One region of the Enterobacter sp. DVT3837 genome, then DNA from elsewhere that is predicted to be linked to it. Evidence: predicted binding sites of a transcription regulator. Region 1 holds the regulator's gene; each other region holds the start of a gene.
What was found. Region 1 encodes PurR, which represses purine synthesis genes. Its sites were predicted from a motif close to CANGCAAACGTTTGCNTG; they were not measured.

Region 1 (3,283 bases):
CTTCAGCTATCAGCTATACAGTACGTCAGCTCGAGGAGTGGCTGGCGGTTCCGCTGTTTGAACGGCGACATCGTGATGTGGAATTAACGCCCGCCGGCGCGTGGTTTTTGAAAGAAGGACGTTCTGTCATCAAAAAAATGCAGATCACCCGCGAACAGTGTCAGCAGATCGCTAACGGCTGGCGGGGGCATATTTCCATCGCGGTGGATAATATCGTCAAACCCGAGCGTACCCGGCAAATGATTGTCGACTTCTATCGTCATTTTTCTGACGTCGAATTGCGGGTCTCGCAGGAGGTGTTTAACGGCGTCTGGGATGCGCTGGCGGACGGCAGGGCAGAGATGGCGATCGGGGCCACGCAGGCGATTCCGGTTGGGGGACGTTATGCGTTTCGCGATATGGGGATGCTGAGCTGGAAATGCGTGGTGGCAAGCGATCATCCGCTGGCGGCTCTGGAAGGCCCCTTGAGCGACGATACGCTACGCAACTGGCCATCGCTGGTGCTGGAGGATACGTCCCGTTCATTACCCAAGCGTATCACCTGGCTTCTGGATAACCAGCGGCGGGTGGTTGCACCCGACTGGGAATCGTCGGCGACGTGCCTCAGTGCTGGCTTGTGCGTTGCGATGGTGCCCGTTCATTTTGCGCGGCCGCGAATTGACACCGGAGAGTGGGTTGAGTTGACGCTAGAGAACCCGTTCCCGGATGCGGCCTGTTGCCTCACCTGGCAACAAAATGATGTCTCGCCAGCGATGGCCTGGCTGCTGGATTATCTGGGAGACAGCGAAACGCTAAACCGGGAATGGCTACGGGAGCCAGCTTAACTGGCCCCGTGAAGAGATTACCGGCGGTAGTCGCGGAACGGACCATCCGCAACGGAGCGGCGTTCAATAAGACGCGGGTGAACTTCAATGGACTGTGACTCTTCTCGTTTGTTGACGATCCTGTCCATCAGCATATTAAAGGCGGTTTCACCCAGTGAGTCTTTCGGCTGGTGAATGGTCGTTAATGCCGGCGTAAAGAAGCGCGCGTTACGCACGTTGTCATACCCGATCACAGAAATATCCTGCGGTACACGCAGACCCAGCTCATCGGCAGCACAGAGGGCACCCATTGCCATGATGTCGCCCCCGCAGAAAACGGCGGTCGGACGGTGCTGCTGGGAGACGATCTGCTGCATCGCGCGGTAGCCCGACTCCGGTTCGAAGTCGCCCTGCACGATCCAGTTTTCCGGAACGGTGATCAGCGCTTCTTCCATCGCTTTCATAAACCCAGCCAGACGACCTGCACCGGTATTGCGCTCCAGTGGACCCGGGATCACACCGATCTCGCGGTGACCGCGTTCTATCAGATAACGACCCGCCATATAACCGCCTTCAAAGGCGTTATCGATAACGGAATCGGTGAAGTCCGCGCGGGCTTCACCCCAGTCCATCACCACCATTGGGATATGGCGATACTCTTCCAGCATGGACAGCACAGTTTCCGGATACTCGGAACACATCACCAGCAGGCCATCAACGCGCTTTTGCGCCATCATCGACAGGTAGGCGCGCTGTTTTTCAATGCTGTTCCACGCGTTGCCCAGAATCAGGGTATAGCCTTTTTGAAAACAGTTTTTCTCAACCGCTTCAATGATCTCGGCAAAATAGGCCGCTTCACTGCTGGTCGCCAGCAAACCAATAGACTTGGTGTGATTAACCTTGAGGCTACGCGCAACCGCACTTGGCGAATAGTGCAGTTCTTTGATCGCTGCCCAGACGGCGTTGCGCGTCTCTTCCGCCACAAAGCGGGTTTTGTTAATTACATGTGATACGGTTGTAGTGGAAACGTTTGCGCGTTTTGCTACATCTTTAATTGTTGCCATTAAATGTCACTCCAGACCATATCCTAAACTCCTGAAAAAATTGAAGGTAAACGTTTGCCTTCTCTCACCCTTATCGCGCAATTTTGAATTGCGACACGCCGGGAAAACGACACAGGACGTCAGGAGGGGGTCAATGGCCGGTACGCTAATAAATTTAGCGTGGAATTTTGTCCTATCTTGATGAAAAGGGGAAGAGGTAAAGTGGTTATCCGTTTAAATCCAGGAAGATTTTTGACGTAAATTGTGCAAAAATGAGCAAGCTCACTTTTCGTGGGGGGATTAAAAGGAGAAAAATTGATGAGTTCCGATCTGAAGTTTTCGCTGTTCACCACCGTTATTGTGCTGGCTTTGATTGTCGCAGCGGGTCTGACGGCCGCACTGCACTGATTTACGCGGAGGGAGAGCCTTCTCCCTCCCGATTCCCCTGATTGTTACTTCTCTGGCAAAAATCTTTTGCCATTTTGTTAACTTCTCATTTTTTGTGATTGATGTCATGCTTTCCGCTTCTTTGTTCTGTGTCACCTCATGACACGGCATCCGGAGTTGACGTATGAAAATCAATTTTCCCCTGCTGGCCCTGGCGATTGGCGCTTTTGGGATTGGCACCACTGAATTCTCCCCGATGGGTTTACTGCCTGTTATTGCCAGAGGCGTGGATGTCTCGATCCCTGCCGCAGGGATGTTAATCAGCGCCTACGCTATCGGCGTGATGGTCGGGGCGCCGCTGATGACGCTTCTGCTTTCGCATCGCGCGCGCCGCAATGCGCTGATTTTCCTGATGGCGATTTTCACCCTGGGCAACGTGCTTTCCGCCATTTCGCCGGACTACACCACATTGATGCTGTCCCGCATTCTGACCAGCCTTAACCACGGCGCGTTCTTTGGGCTGGGGTCGGTCGTAGCCGCAAGCGTGGTGCCAAAACACAAGCAGGCGAGTGCCGTGGCAACCATGTTTATGGGACTAACGATTGCCAACATCGGCGGGGTGCCTGCGGCAACCTGGCTGGGTGAAGCGATCGGCTGGCGTATGTCTTTCCTGGCGACGGCCGGTCTCGGTGTGATCGCGATGGTGGCACTGTTCTTCTCCCTGCCGAAAGGCAGCGCGGGGGAACGTCCTGACGTGCGCAAAGAGTTGTCTGTGCTGGTACGCCCGCAGGTGCTCTCGGCATTGCTGACGACCGTGTTGGGGGCAGGGGCGATGTTTACCCTCTATACCTACATTTCTCCCGTGCTTCACGACATCACTCACGCGACACCGATCTTTATCACTGCGATGCTGGTGTTGATTGGCGTGGGCTTCTCGATTGGTAACTATCTGGGTGGGAAATTTGCCGACCGTTCCGTGAGCGGGACGTTGAAGGGCTTCTTAACCCTGCTGATTGTCATCATGATTGCTATTCCGTGGCTGGCACGTAA
Region 2 (3,283 bases), 240 kb from region 1:
TTTTGTCGTATTCCCCCTTATCTCGATTCGTTTTGTCGATCAAATGGGCTGGGCGGCATTAATGGTTGGCATTGCCCTGGGGTTACGCCAGTTTGTCCAGCAGGGTCTCGGTGTCTTTGGTGGCGCCATCGCTGACCGTTTTGGCGCGAAACCAATGATCGTTACCGGTATGCTGCTGCGCGCGGCAGGTTTTGCCACGATGGCGGTCGCTCAGGAGCCCTGGCTGCTGTGGTTCTCCTGCTTCCTTTCCGGTATCGGGGGCACGCTGTTTGATCCGCCTCGCACTGCGCTGGTGGTGAAGCTCATTCGTCCGCAGCACAGAGGGCGTTTCTTCTCGATTCTGATGATGCAGGACAGTGCGGGTGCGGTTATCGGTGCACTGCTGGGGAGCTGGCTGCTGCAGTATGACTTCCGTCTGGTCTGCGCCGCTGGTGCGGTGCTCTTTATTCTGTGCGCGCTGTTTAATGGCCTGTTCCTGCCTGCCTGGAAACTGTCGACGGTCAAAGTCCCCGTCCGGGAAGGCCTCGGTCGTGTGCTGCGCGACAAGCGTTTCGTCACGTACGTGTTAACCCTGACGGGTTACTACATGCTCGCCGTACAGGTGATGCTGATGCTGCCGATCATGGTTAACGACATTGCAGGAACCCCAGCTGCCGTCAAATGGATGTATGCCATCGAAGCCTGCCTGTCGTTGACGCTGCTGTATCCGATTGCCCGCTGGAGCGAACGGCGTTTTCGTCTGGAGCATCGCCTGATGGCCGGGCTGTTCCTGATGACGCTGAGCATGATGCCGATCGGCCTGGTGAACTCCCTTCAGCAACTGTTTACGCTGATTTGCACGTTCTATATTGGTTCTATCATCGCCGAGCCCGCCCGTGAAACGCTGAGCGCTTCGCTTGCGGATGCGCGGGCGCGTGGCAGCTATATGGGGTTCAGCCGGCTGGGGCTGGCGCTTGGCGGCGCATTAGGTTACACCGGCGGCGGTTGGTTATTTGATGCCGGTAAAGCCCTGAATCAACCCGAACTGCCCTGGATGATGCTCGGCGTGGTGGGTTTAATCACACTGCTGGCTCTGTGGTGGCAGTTCAGCCAGAAACGCAGCGCGAGCGGCATGCTCGAGCCTGGCGCGTAGCACTTCCCTTGAGCGGGAGTACACTCCCGCTCCCATTTCTCAGTTTTTTCTGCTGGTTTCTGCAATTTCACACTGACATACTGACGTCACAGGACAGAAGCGCCGATTTTTCGTTGAGGAACACTATGAAGAAAATTGTTTTCGCCGCAGCATTGATTGTCAGCGGTCTGCTGGTTGGCTGTAACCAGCTAACGCAATATACCGTCAGTGAACAGGAAATTAATCAGGCGCTGGAAAAACATAACAATTTCTCTAAAGACATTGGCGTGCCAGGGCTTGCCGACGCACATATCGTCCTATCCAACCTCACCAGCCAGATTGGACGTGAAGAGCCAAACAAAGTCACTCTGGCAGGAGATGCAGATCTTGATATGTCTTCTCTCTTTGGCAACCAGAAAGCTAATATTAAGCTCAAACTGAAGGCCCTTCCCGTTTTCAATAAAGAGAAAGGCGCGATTTTCCTGCAGGAGATGGAAGTGGTCGATGCCCAGGTTTCCCCGGATAAGATGGCTCCGGTTCTGCAAACGCTGATGCCCTATCTGAACCAGTCGCTGCGTAATTATTTTAATCAGCAGCCTGCGTATGTCTTAAGTGAAGACAAGAGTAAGGGTGAAGCCCTTGCGAAAAAATATGCAAAAGGGATAGAGGTGAAACCGGGAGAAATTGTCATTCCTTTCACCGATTAACCTGAAGGGCGCTGAGGCGCCCTTTTTTTTACGGAAAAGTGTGCAAACGAAAACGTTTCCGCTTATGATTTGTGTCCGGCAAAAACAGCCATCCTAATGACTGATTCCTGACAAGCCGGAGCTTCCATGACTGCACAACCCCAGGTTCTTAAAATCCGCCGCCCAGACGACTGGCATATCCATCTGCGTGATGGCGATATGCTGAAAACCGTCGTGCCCTATACCAGCGAAATTTATGGCCGCGCGATTGTCATGCCTAACCTGGTTCCACCAGTCACCACCGTCGATGCCGCAATCGCATATCGCCAGCGCATCCTTGATGCCGTTCCCGAAGGGCATGATTTCACCCCGTTGATGACGTGCTACCTGACCGATTCACTGGATCCGAACGAAGTAGAGCGCGGTTTTAACGAAGGTGTATTCACTGCGGCAAAACTCTACCCGGCGAATGCCACCACTAACTCCAGCCACGGTGTCACCAGTATTGATGCCATCATGCCGGTTCTGGAACGCATGCAGAAACTGGGCATGCCGCTGCTGGTACATGGTGAAGTCACCCACGCTGAGATTGACATCTTTGACCGTGAAGCCCGCTTTATTGAGACCGTGATGGAACCGCTGCGCCAGCGACTGCCTGCGCTTAAAGTCGTGTTCGAACACATCACCACCAAAGACGCGGCAGAGTATGTGCGTGACGGCAACGATCTTATTGCCGCCACCATCACCCCTCAGCATCTGATGTTTAACCGTAACCATATGCTGGTAGGCGGCGTACGTCCGCACCTGTACTGCCTGCCGATCCTTAAGCGCAACATTCACCAGCAGGCCCTGCGCGAGCTGGTAGCCAGCGGGTTCTCTCGCGCGTTCCTCGGTACCGATTCCGCGCCTCACGCCCGCCATCGTAAAGAGGCAAGCTGCGGCTGCGCGGGCTGCTTCAACGCCCCAACCGCCCTCGCAAGCTACGCGACCGTGTTTGAAGAGATGAACGCACTGCAGCATTTTGAAGCGTTCTGCTCCCTCAACGGCCCGCGCTTCTATGGTCTGCCGGTCAATGACACCTTCATCGAACTGGAGCGTAAAGCAAGCCAGGTTGAGGAATCCATTGCCCTGACGGATGACACTCTGGTCCCATTCCTGGCGGGCGAAACCGTTCACTGGACAGTAAAACGCTAAATATTCAGTGCCCCTTGTTGTCAAACCGACAATATACCTGTATAAATGAACAGTATATTACACAGGGGGCATTTATGCGTATTGAAGTCACCATAGCCAAAACTACCGTCCTGCCTGTTGGCGCGCTGGATGCGCTGGCAGGGGAATTATCCCGTCGAATTAACAACACCTTTCCTGACAATACGGGTGCCGTAACGGTTCGTTATGCGGCAGCAAACAACCTCTCCGTCATCGGTGCTGCGAAAGAAGATAAAGATCGCATCAGCGAAATTCTGCAAGAAACATGGGAAAG
Region 3 (3,283 bases), on a different contig from region 1:
TAACTTTGAGCCAGTTGTTTTGCCTCTGCCGCTTCTTTCTCTTTTTCCAGCAGGTATCCTACCAGGCTTATCTGATATTTACGGATATTTTCCACGTAGGCGTAAGCCTCATGTCCGCGTGCGTAGCCATATGTCAGCTTGTTGTACCAGGGTTTCTGGCTCAGCAGTGGCAACCGCTGTTTAACGTCTGACCAGCTGTCCGGGTTACCTTTCGTTTTCGCCGTCAGCGCTCGCGCATCAAGCATATGCGCATAACCCATGTTGTAGGCGGCCAGCGCGAACCAGATCCGCTCTTCTTCCGGCACTGTTTCCGGTACCTTGGCCATCATATCCTGCAGGTAGCGTGCACCACCGCTGATGCTCTGTTCGGCATCGGTACGGTCATTCACACCCAGGCTCAGGGCGGTATTTTTGGTTAGCATCATTAAACCGCGTACGCCCGTGGGCGACGTGGCCTGGGTATCCCAGTGAGATTCCTGATAGGAGATAGCCGCCAGCAGTTTCCAGTCAATTTCCTGGGCGTATTTTTCGAACAACGGCTGCAGGTCTGGCAGGACACCGTCTATCGCGCGCAGGAAGCTGCGGGTGTCGACATAGTCAAAGTCGTCACCGTGGCCGAGATACTTCTCCTCCAGACGCGCCAGGGTACCGTCTTCATTGATGGTATTGAAGAAATCGAGCATCGCCGCAGAGACGGTCTGATCGTCGTCGAGCTGGGTAAACCAGGTAACGGGTTGTTCATCTGTCACGTCCAGCGCTACGGCGATCTCAGGGTGAACGCGCTGGAAAAGACTGATCGCAACCGAATCAGCGATGGTATAGGGCAGTTTCTGATTTTTAACCTGTTCCAGCAGTTCCGTAGTGCCGAGTTTGGGATCGACTGTCCAGCTCAGGTCCGGGTATTTCTTCTCCTTGAGCTCACGCAGATCGTCAATCACCACATGGCCGGGGGCAATCGTCAGTTGTTGATCGTTAATGGTAGCAAGCGTGCGCGGGCGAACGCTTCCGACACGGTAGACCAGTTGCTGCGAAACGGAGTAGTAGGTCGGGCCTGGCTGATAGTTCTTGCTGCGCTCGCTGTTATACACCAGCCCGGCCGCGAGCATATCGGCATCGTCGTTATCGAGGTCATCAAACAACTGGTTGATATTCTGGCGGACGGTAATTTTAAGCTTTACGCCAAGATAATCGGCGAACTGTTGGGCCAGTTCGTAATCCAGACCAATAACTTTGCCGTTGATGTCGCTGTAGATCAGCGGAGAGTTTAGGGTACTGACGCGCAATTCCCCCCGCTCCTTTATGGCGGCGATACGGTTTTCGGCTTTGCCGAACCAGGGGATAGAAGGCCAGAGGGCCACTGCCAGCAGCAACGTCACAATGCCGATGAGCAGATAATTAATCTTTAATTTTTTCAATTAGTTAATTCTCTGCGACGCCGGTTGCCTCAGTCTGCTGTAGCCATGTTAATAATAAGGTTTGCCATTGAATGAGCGGCATTTTGCGTAAACTTGCGCCACTTGGCAACCCATTAGAGAGACAGGTCACATCTATTGTTAAACATCTGCGTATATTTTATTTCGACGCAAACGGTTTCGTCGGCGCTCAGGATTCTCTATAATGACGCCCGTTTTCCCCCCTTGCGCACACTGTAAGCGCCCCGGCGCTTCGAAGACGAGAGACTTATGATGGAAATTCTGCGTGGTTCGCCTGCACTGTCTGCCTTCCGTATTAACAAACTGCTGGCACGTTTTCAGGCGGCCGACCTTCCGGTAAGCAATATTTACGCTGAGTATGTCCATTTTGCTGACCTGAATGCCCCCCTGAATGCAGAGGAGCGCGTACAGCTGGAACGCCTGCTCAAGTATGGCCCAAGTCTGAGCAGCCATACGCCAACCGGCAAACTGATCCTTGCGACACCGCGTCCGGGCACCATCTCCCCCTGGTCTTCCAAAGCCACCGACATCGCCCACAACTGTGGCCTGAGCCAGATTAACCGTCTGGAACGCGGCGTGGCGTACTATGTGGAAGCTTCCACTCTGAGCGAAGAACAGTGGCAGGCGGTTGCAGCTGAGCTTCATGACCGCATGATGGAGAGTGTTTTTGCCTCTCTCGATGACGCGCAGAAGCTATTCTCCCACCATCAGCCTGCGCCGGTACAGAGCGTGGATTTGCTGGGGCAGGGGCGCCAGGCACTGATTGACGCGAACCTGCGTCTTGGCCTGGCACTGGCAGAAGACGAAATTGATTATCTGCAGGATGCGTTTGTTAAGCTGAACCGCAATCCGAATGACATCGAACTCTATATGTTCGCGCAGGCCAACTCTGAACACTGTCGTCACAAGATTTTCAACGCCGACTGGGTTATCGACGGCGAACAGCAGCCGAAGTCGCTGTTCAAAATGATTAAAAACACCATGGAAAAAACCCCTGACCACGTGCTGTCTGCCTACAAAGACAACGCTGCGGTAATGGAAGGTTCCGAGGTGGGCCGCTTCTTCGCCGATCGCGAAGCAGGGCGCTATGACTTCCATCAGGAGCCCGCGCATATCCTGATGAAGGTCGAAACCCATAACCACCCGACGGCGATCTCCCCGTGGCCGGGGGCGGCGACCGGTTCCGGCGGTGAAATCCGTGATGAAGGTGCGACCGGTCGCGGGGCTAAACCAAAAGCTGGTCTGGTCGGTTTCTCCGTTTCCAACCTGCGCATCCCGGGTTTTGAACAGCCGTGGGAAGAAGATTTCGGCAAGCCAGAGCGCATTGTAACCGCGCTGGATATCATGACCGAAGGCCCGCTGGGCGGCGCGGCGTTTAACAACGAATTTGGTCGTCCGGCGCTGAACGGTTACTTCCGTACCTATGAAGAGAAAGTGGACAGCCACAACGGCGAAGAGCTGCGCGGCTACCACAAACCGATCATGCTGGCGGGCGGGATCGGCAACATTCGCGCCGATCACGTGCAGAAAGGCGAGATCGTCGTGGGCGCGAAGCTGATCGTCCTCGGTGGCCCGGCAATGAACATCGGCCTGGGCGGTGGGGCGGCTTCTTCTATGACCTCTGGTCAGTCTGATGCGGATCTTGACTTTGCTTCCGTGCAGCGCGACAACCCGGAAATGGAGCGTCGTTGCCAGGAAGTGATCGACCGCTGCTGGCAGCTGGGCGAAGCTAACCCAATTCTGTTTATTCACGATGTGGGCGCGGGCGGTTTGTCTAACGCCATGCCGGAGTTGGTGAGCGACGGCGGTCGCGGTGGTCGTTTCAACCTGCGCGACATCCTGAGCGATGA

Region 2: pyrC (dihydroorotase) is a predicted target of PurR. The motif match lies at 1,864-1,881, and genes of this name have one in related genera.
Region 3: purL (phosphoribosylformylglycinamidine synthase) is a predicted target of PurR. The motif match lies at 1,580-1,597, and genes of this name have one in related genera.

Annotation. Positions count from the first base shown of each region.
Region 1 is NZ_JBWDLA010000002.1:1,132,532-1,135,814, reverse strand. Features, by position in the region: gene punR (DNA-binding transcriptional activator PunR) at 1-824, shown strand, start outside; gene purR (HTH-type transcriptional repressor PurR) at 842-1,867, opposite strand; gene cydH (cytochrome bd-I oxidase subunit CydH) at 2,165-2,254, shown strand; gene AC0XWG_RS20350 (MFS transporter) at 2,418-3,283, shown strand, end outside.
Region 2 is NZ_JBWDLA010000002.1:1,376,472-1,379,754, forward strand. Features, by position in the region: gene mdtH (multidrug efflux MFS transporter MdtH) at 1-1,132, shown strand, start outside; gene AC0XWG_RS21635 (lipoprotein) at 1,258-1,818, shown strand; gene pyrC (dihydroorotase) at 1,945-2,991, shown strand; gene dinI (DNA damage-inducible protein I) at 3,066-3,283, shown strand, end outside.
Region 3 is NZ_JBWDLA010000001.1:2,622,036-2,625,318, forward strand. Features, by position in the region: gene mltF (membrane-bound lytic murein transglycosylase MltF) at 1-1,415, opposite strand, end outside; gene purL (phosphoribosylformylglycinamidine synthase) at 1,683-3,283, shown strand, end outside.